3 regions of the Kocuria himachalensis genome follow, and region 3 is predicted to be linked to each of the others. Evidence: riboswitches for the same ligand, from Rfam matches in the RefSeq annotation. Region 3 holds a riboswitch; each other region holds the start of a gene.
What was found. Region 3 has a riboswitch for glycine ahead of gcvP (aminomethyl-transferring glycine dehydrogenase). Riboswitches for the same ligand answer to the same signal wherever they lie in the genome.
Positions count from the first base shown of each region.

Region 1: linked by a shared signal. The riboswitch ahead of gcvP (aminomethyl-transferring glycine dehydrogenase) and the one ahead of gcvP (aminomethyl-transferring glycine dehydrogenase) in region 3 are both predicted to bind glycine.
Region 2: linked by a shared signal. The riboswitch ahead of cycA (D-serine/D-alanine/glycine transporter) and the one ahead of gcvP (aminomethyl-transferring glycine dehydrogenase) in region 3 are both predicted to bind glycine.

Region 1 covers NZ_BAAGPL010000017.1:34,785-37,048, reverse strand. The annotation lists gene gcvP (aminomethyl-transferring glycine dehydrogenase) at 1-1,015, opposite strand, end outside; glycine riboswitch at 1,173-1,281, opposite strand; gene rplL (50S ribosomal protein L7/L12) at 1,410-1,793, opposite strand; gene rplJ (50S ribosomal protein L10) at 1,892-2,264, opposite strand, start outside.
Region 2 covers NZ_BAAGPL010000028.1:7,818-10,081, forward strand. The annotation lists glycine riboswitch at 291-390, shown strand; gene cycA (D-serine/D-alanine/glycine transporter) at 862-2,264, shown strand, end outside.
Region 3 covers NZ_BAAGPL010000009.1:164,206-166,469, forward strand. The annotation lists gene ACYVM4_RS07575 (GntT/GntP/DsdX family permease) at 1-652, opposite strand, end outside; glycine riboswitch at 855-957, shown strand; gene gcvP (aminomethyl-transferring glycine dehydrogenase) at 1,108-2,264, shown strand, end outside.

The sequences.
Region 1 (2,264 bases), on a different contig from region 3:
CGGCGTAGGCGCCGGCCACGATGGCCAGCAGCGCCTGCGCGGTGCAGATGTTGGAGGTGGCCTTCTCACGGCGGATGTGCTGCTCGCGGGTCTGCAGGGCCAGCCGGTAGGCGGGCCGGCCGGAGGAGTCGGTCGAGACGCCCACCAGGCGGCCCGGCAGGTTCCGCTCGAGGCCCGTGCGGCAGGCGAGGAACGCGGCGTGGGGCCCGCCGAAGAACAGGGGCACCCCGAAGCGCTGGGCGGAGCCCACGGCGATGTCCGCCCCCTGCTCCCCGGGTGAGCGCAGCAGGGTCAGGGCCAGCAGGTCGGTGGCCACGGCCACGAGCGCCCCCCGGGCGTGCGCCTCCTCGGCGCGCTCGGCGAGGGGGACGACCTCCCCGTCGACGCCCACCTGGGTCAGGACCACGCCGAAGAGGTCGCCCTCGGGCAGCCCCTCCGCGAGGTCGGCGACGACCAGCTCGATGCCCACGGCCCGGCAGCGCCCGCCCAGCACGGCGAGGGTCTGCGGGAGCGTCCGCGCGTCGACGACGACGCGCCGGCTCGTGGCCTTCCGGTTGGCGCGGCGCATCATCAGCACGGCCTCGGCCACCGCGGTGGCCTCGTCCAGGAGGGACGCGTTGGCCAGGTCCAGGCCGGTGAGGTCCATGACGGCGTTCTGGAACGTGAGCAGCGCCTCGAGGCGGCCCTGCGAGATCTCGGGCTGGTACGGGGTGTAGGAGGTGTACCAGGCGGGGTTCTCGAGGATGTTGCGGCGCAGGGCGGGCGGGGTGACGGTGTCCGCGTAGCCCTGACCGATCATCTGGGTCATCACCCGGTTCTTCGCGGCGACCCGGCGCAGGGCGGAGAGCGCCTCGTGCTCCGGCATCGGGGCGGGCAGCCGCAGGGGCTGGTGCGAGGCGATGCCGGCGGGGACCGCGCGGGCGACAAGCTCGTCGAGGTCGGCGGCGCCGACCGCCCGGAGCATCGTCCTGGTCTCGGCGGCGTCCGGTCCGAGGTGGCGTGGCAGGAAGGACAAGGTGAGCTCCTCGTGGTTCGAGGCCCGGTGGGGCCCGTCCGACCTCCCCGCTCTGTCGTCCGGCCGGGGAGTTCTCACCGGCCGCCGCGGGCCGGTCTGCACCGCCGGTGGCCTCCCGCCCGGGCCGGCGGCGGGGCGGGGACCTCTTCAGAGTGGCCTGCTCGCAGCGGTCCTGGGGCCTGAGAGATTCCCGGGGAGGAGTTGCTCCTTCGGCGCCGCCCGCCGCCCGGGACGCGGACGACGTCGGACTCTCCCGCTGCGCGTGGACGGCCGATGTGGTTGTGCCCCCAGTCTCCCACAGACCGGTCGCGCACGGCACGAGGCCCCGGACGCCGTGCGTCCGGGGCCTCGCAGGAGCGTTCGGGAAGGAACGCGTCCGGGTGCTGCTGGGGTCCTACTTGAGGGTGACGGTGGCGCCGGCGCCCTCGAGGGCCTCCTTGGCCTTCTCGGCGGCCTCCTTGGTGGCGCCCTCGACGACGGCCTTGGGGGCCGAGTCCACGAGGTCCTTGGCCTCCTTGAGGCCGAGGGAGGTCAGCGAGCGGACCTCCTTGATGACCTGGATCTTCTTCTCGCCGGCGGCCTCGAGGACGACGTCGAACTCGGTCTGCTCCTCGGCCTCCTCGGCGGCGGCGGCCGGAGCGGCGGCACCGGCGACGGCCACGGGGGCGGCGGCGGTGACGTCGAAGGTCTCCTCGAAGGCCTTCACGAACTCGGAGAGCTCGATGAGGGAGAGCTCCTTGAACGCGTCGATCAGTTCAGCGGTGGTGAGCTTGGCCATGGTTGTGGCTCCTTTTCGATGGTGTGCCCCGGCCGGGTTCGTCGGCGCGGGACGGTCTGGTTCCGTGGTGAGAATGTGCCTCGCGGCGGGGGTGCTGGTCAGGCGTCCTGCTCCTCGACCTTGGCGCGCAGCGCCTCGGCCGTGCGGACGGTCTTCGACAGCGGGGCCTGGAACAGCGCCGCGGCCTGGGACAGGGACGCCTGGGCGGCACCGGCCACCTTGGCCAGCAGCACCTCGCGGGACTCGAGGTCCGCGAGCTGCTTGATCTCCGCGTCGCTGAGGGCCTTGCCCTCGAGGTAACCGCCCTTGACGACGAGCTGCGGGTTCGCCTTGGCGAAGTCACGCAGGCTCTTGGCGGCCTCGACGGGATCCCCCGAGATGAAGGCGATCGCGCTCGGGCCGGCGAGCTGGCCGTCGAACGCGTCGATGCCCAGCTCCTTGGCCGCGATCGCGGTCAGCGTGTTCTTCACC
Region 2 (2,264 bases), on a different contig from region 3:
GACGCCGTGATGTGAATTCCTGACGGATGGCTTCCGGGTCATCGCCAGCATTTTGGGTGAGATTGACGGTGGCGGCCGACGGCCCTCCTGCCGGGCGCGGCGGGTCCGGGGGGCCGCCTGGGCGACGACAAAGTGGTGGTACAGGGGATCGAGTCGCACCGGCTTGCTTCACGTGGGCCGGCCAGTGGCCACGGGGTGGGCGTGGCCGGGGAGCCACGAGATGTCCGGCGTCTTGCGCTCCGGATCGAGGTCCGACTACGGTGTGAGCGCAGTCACATAGCAAGCGCCGTTGACGTGCGGCGGGAGAGTCCCGTCCAGCAGCATCGGTCGGGCGCCGTAGGAGCAATTCCTCCCCGGGAAACTCTCAGGCACCCGTACCGCCGCACAGAGGCACATCTGGAAAGTAGCGCGGTGTTCGCCGTGCTCGCCGAAGGAGCAAGCCCCACCACGAGCGGGTGCGGCGGAAACTCTCAGGCTGTCCAACAGATCGGGGAGGCGCCCACAGCCCGCGCGGGTCGACCGCGCAGAATCCTGGAGTTCCTCAATGACGATCACCTCGGACCCACCGCATCGGCGCCGCTTTGATGCTGCCCACCCCACCCCTGGGTGGAGCGCTGGGTGCGCCCGCAGGAATCCGCCGAGCCCAGCACGAAGCTGAATAATCTGGCTTCCTGGGCGAGCTGAGCGGACCTCTGGTCCATCGGTCCTCCCGCGCGCAACGTCTCTGATCTAGGGCCATGGCTTGTAAGGACCTGCCCACCCCCGCAGCGGCGTTCTGCGCCCCAGCATGCGAGGCCCGGGCCGACGTCCCGCGCCGTCTTCCATTACCCGTCCGAAGTTCTGATCGAAAGTGACTCCACCATGAGTGCCACCCAGCAACCGCCTCATCTCGAGAGGGCGCTGTCCAACCGTCACATCCAGCTCATCGCGATCGGCGGTGCCATCGGCACCGGCCTGTTCATGGGCTCGGGCAAGACCATTTCGGTGGCCGGGCCCTCGGTGATCTTCGTGTACATGATTATCGGCTTCATGCTCTACTTCGTCATGCGTGCCATGGGCGAGCTGTTGCTGAGCAACCTGGAGTACAAGAACTTCGGGGACTTCGCCGGTGACATCCTCGGTCCTTGGGCGGCCTTCTTCACCGGCTGGACCTACTGGTTCTGCTGGGTCGTCACCGGCATCGCCGATGTGGTCGCGATCGCCCACTACGTCTCCTTCTGGTGGCCCGACCTGCCCCTGTGGATCCCGGCCGTGGCCTGCATCCTGCTGCTGCTGGCCCTGAACCTGCCCACGGTGCGCGCCTTCGGGGAGACCGAGTTTTGGTTCGCGCTGATCAAGATCATCGCCATCATCGCCCTGATCGTGGTGGGTCTGGTCATGATCGTCACCAGCTTCGAGACCGAAGGCTCCCGCGCGGGGTTCTCCAACCTGTGGGCGCACGGAGGCATGTTCCCCACCGGCTTCATGGGCTTCGTGGCCGGGTTCCAGATCGCCGTGTTCGCCTTCGTGGGCATCGAACTCGTCGGGACCACCGCCGCCGAGGCCAAGGACCCGGAGGTCACCCTCCCGCGGGCGATCAACTCCATCCCGATCCGGGTGCTGCTCTTCTACGTCGGGTCACTGATCGTCCTCATGGCCGTGCGCCCCTGGACCACCTACAGCGCCGACGAGTCCCCGTTCGTGGGCATGTTCGCCCTCGCCGGCCTCGTAGGGGCCGCCGGGGTGGTGAACTTCGTCGTGCTGACCTCGGCGACTTCCTCGGCCAACTCCGGGATCTACTCCACCTCCCGGATGGTCTACGGGCTCGCCCAGGAGGGTGATGCGCCGAAGTCCTTCGCCCGGCTCTCCTCCCGCAAGGTCCCGCGCAACGCGCTGCTGTTCTCCTGCATGTTCCTGCTGGCCGGTGTGGCGCTGCTCTACGCCGAGGGCAGTGTGGCCGAGGCCTTCACCATGGTCACCACCATCTCGGCGCTGTGCTTCATGTTCGTGTGGTCCATCATCATGGTCAGCTACATCGTCTACCGCCGCCGCCGCCCCCAGCTGCACGCCGCCAGCAAGTTCAAGATGCCTGGGGGCACTTTCATGCCCTACGTGGTACTGGCGTTCTTCGGCTTCGTCATCTGGGCGCTGACCACCCAGCCCGACACGCTCACAGCCCTGGCCCTGACCCCGCTGTGGTTCCTGGCCCTGGGCATCGGCTATCTGGTGCTGCGCCGCAACCCCCAGCACGCCGCCATCCGCGCCCTGCACGAGGCCAAGGTCCG
Region 3 (2,264 bases):
CGACGCTCTGCAGGACGTCGTCCCGCGAGATCTCCACGTGGGCGGTGCGGGCGAGGCGCATGGCCAGCCAGTGCCCGAACAGCCACATCGGGATCGCGGGGATGAAGGACAGCAGCAGGACGAGTCCGATGTCGGCGCCGAGCAGCTCGGAGCCGCCAACGATGCCCGGGTGGGGCGGGACGATGACGTGCACGGTCAGCATGGCGATGACGATCGGCAGGGCATAGGCGAGCATGTTCCCGCCCAGCCGGCGGGCGACGCCGAAGACGATGGGGATGAGCACGATCAGCCCGACGTCCACGAAGACGGGGATGCCGAAGATGAAGCCGGTGGCGCCGAGCGCGAAGGGGGCGCGCTTCTCCCCGAACTTGTCGAGCAGCCAGCGGGCCAGGACGTCGGCGCCGCCGGAGACCTCGATGATCCGGCCGAGCATGGCCCCCAGGGTGACGATGAGTGCGACGCTGCCCAGGGTGTTGCCCATGCCGGTGGTCAGCGTGGGGACGACCTCGGCGAGCGGGATCCCGGCGGCGAGGGCGAGCCCCGCGGCCGCGATCATCAGGGCGAGGAAGGGGTGCACCCGGCCCTTGATGATGAGGCCCAGGATGACCACGACGGCGGCCAGGCCCAGTAGGACGAGAGTGGTGGTGGTCATGAAGTCCTCGATGAGCTGCGGGGGCGCACGCCCCACCTGTAAGATGTCAGACATCTTATGTGAGCTGGACCACATCGTCAACGAGTGCCCTGGCGTCGACTGACCGGAGTCGCGGCCGCCGGCCCGAGCACGGCCGGTCCCCTCCCCGTGACGGTGGACACTCCTTTCCGGATCCGGCTATCCTGGATGCAGAAGACGCCCATGAACTGTGGTGGGAGAGTCCCTCCGGTGCACCCAGCCGGGAGGGCGCCGTAGGAGCAATTCCTCCCCAGGAAACTCTCAGGCCCCTGTACCACCACGGTTCGGCAACTCTGGAAAGCAGCCCGGCGCGCGTCGCCGGACTCACCGACGGTGCAAGCGGCCCACGGCCGCGGAATCTCTCAGGTCCCAGACAGAGCGGGGAGGAACTCGAACCGATCCACGCCGCCCTGGCGTGCAGCACCCGGGAGTTCCTCATGACGATCCAGCTCGCGATCACGTCCCCGACGACGGTCTTCGCCGACCGGCACATCGGTGCCGGCTCCGATGCCGTGCAGACCATGCTCGCCCGTGTGGGCCGAACCAGCCTCGACGACCTGGCGGACGCCGCCGTGCCCGCCGACATCCGTCAGCGCACCCCGCTGGACCTGCCGGAGGCCCTCAGCGAGCAGGAGGTGCTCGAGCAGCTGCGCACCTTCGCGAACCGCAACACCACGGCCGTGCAGATGATCGGCCAGGGCTACTACGACACCCACACGCCCCCGGTCATCCTGCGCAACGTGCTGGAGTCCCCGGGCTGGTACACCGCCTACACCCCCTACCAGCCCGAGATCTCCCAGGGGCGCCTGGAGGCGCTGCTGAACTTCCAGACCATGGTCGCCGACCTCACCGGGCTGCCGGTGGCCAACGCCTCGCTGCTGGACGAGGCCACGGCGGTGGTCGAGGCGGTGCTGCTGATGCGCCGGGCCAACAAGGCCCGCGGCAACGGGACGATCGTCATCGATGCCGACACGCTGCCGCAGACCCTGGCCGTGGTGCTGGCCCGCGCCGAGGCGCTGGGCTTCGCCGTGCAAGTCGCCGATCTGACGGCGGGCCTGCCCGAGGGCGAGATCACCGGCGTGGTCCTGCAGCAGCCCGGGGTCTCGGGGCGCGTCGTCGACCACGCCGCGGTGATCGCGGAGGCCAAGGAGCGCGGGGCGATGGTCACGGTCGCGGCCGACCTGCTGGCCCTGACCCTCATCACCCCGCCCGGCGAGCAGGGCGCGGACATCGCGGTGGGCTCCTCCCAGCGCTTCGGGGTCCCCCTGTTCTTCGGCGGTCCCCACGCGGCCTACATGGCGGTGCGCTCCGGCCTGGAGCGGAACCTCCCCGGCCGCCTGGTGGGCGTCTCCAAGGACGCCACCGGACGGGCGGCCTACCGCCTGGCGCTGCAGACGCGCGAGCAGCACATCCGCCGGGAGAAGGCCACCTCCAACATCTGCACCGCCCAGGCCTTGCTGGCGGTCGTGGCCGGCATGTACGCCGTCTACCACGGACCCGAAGGGCTCACGGCCATCGCCCGGCGCGTGCACGACCGCGCCCGGACCCTGGCCACCGTGCTGCAGGGCGCCGGTCACGAGCTCGTCGCGGAGCA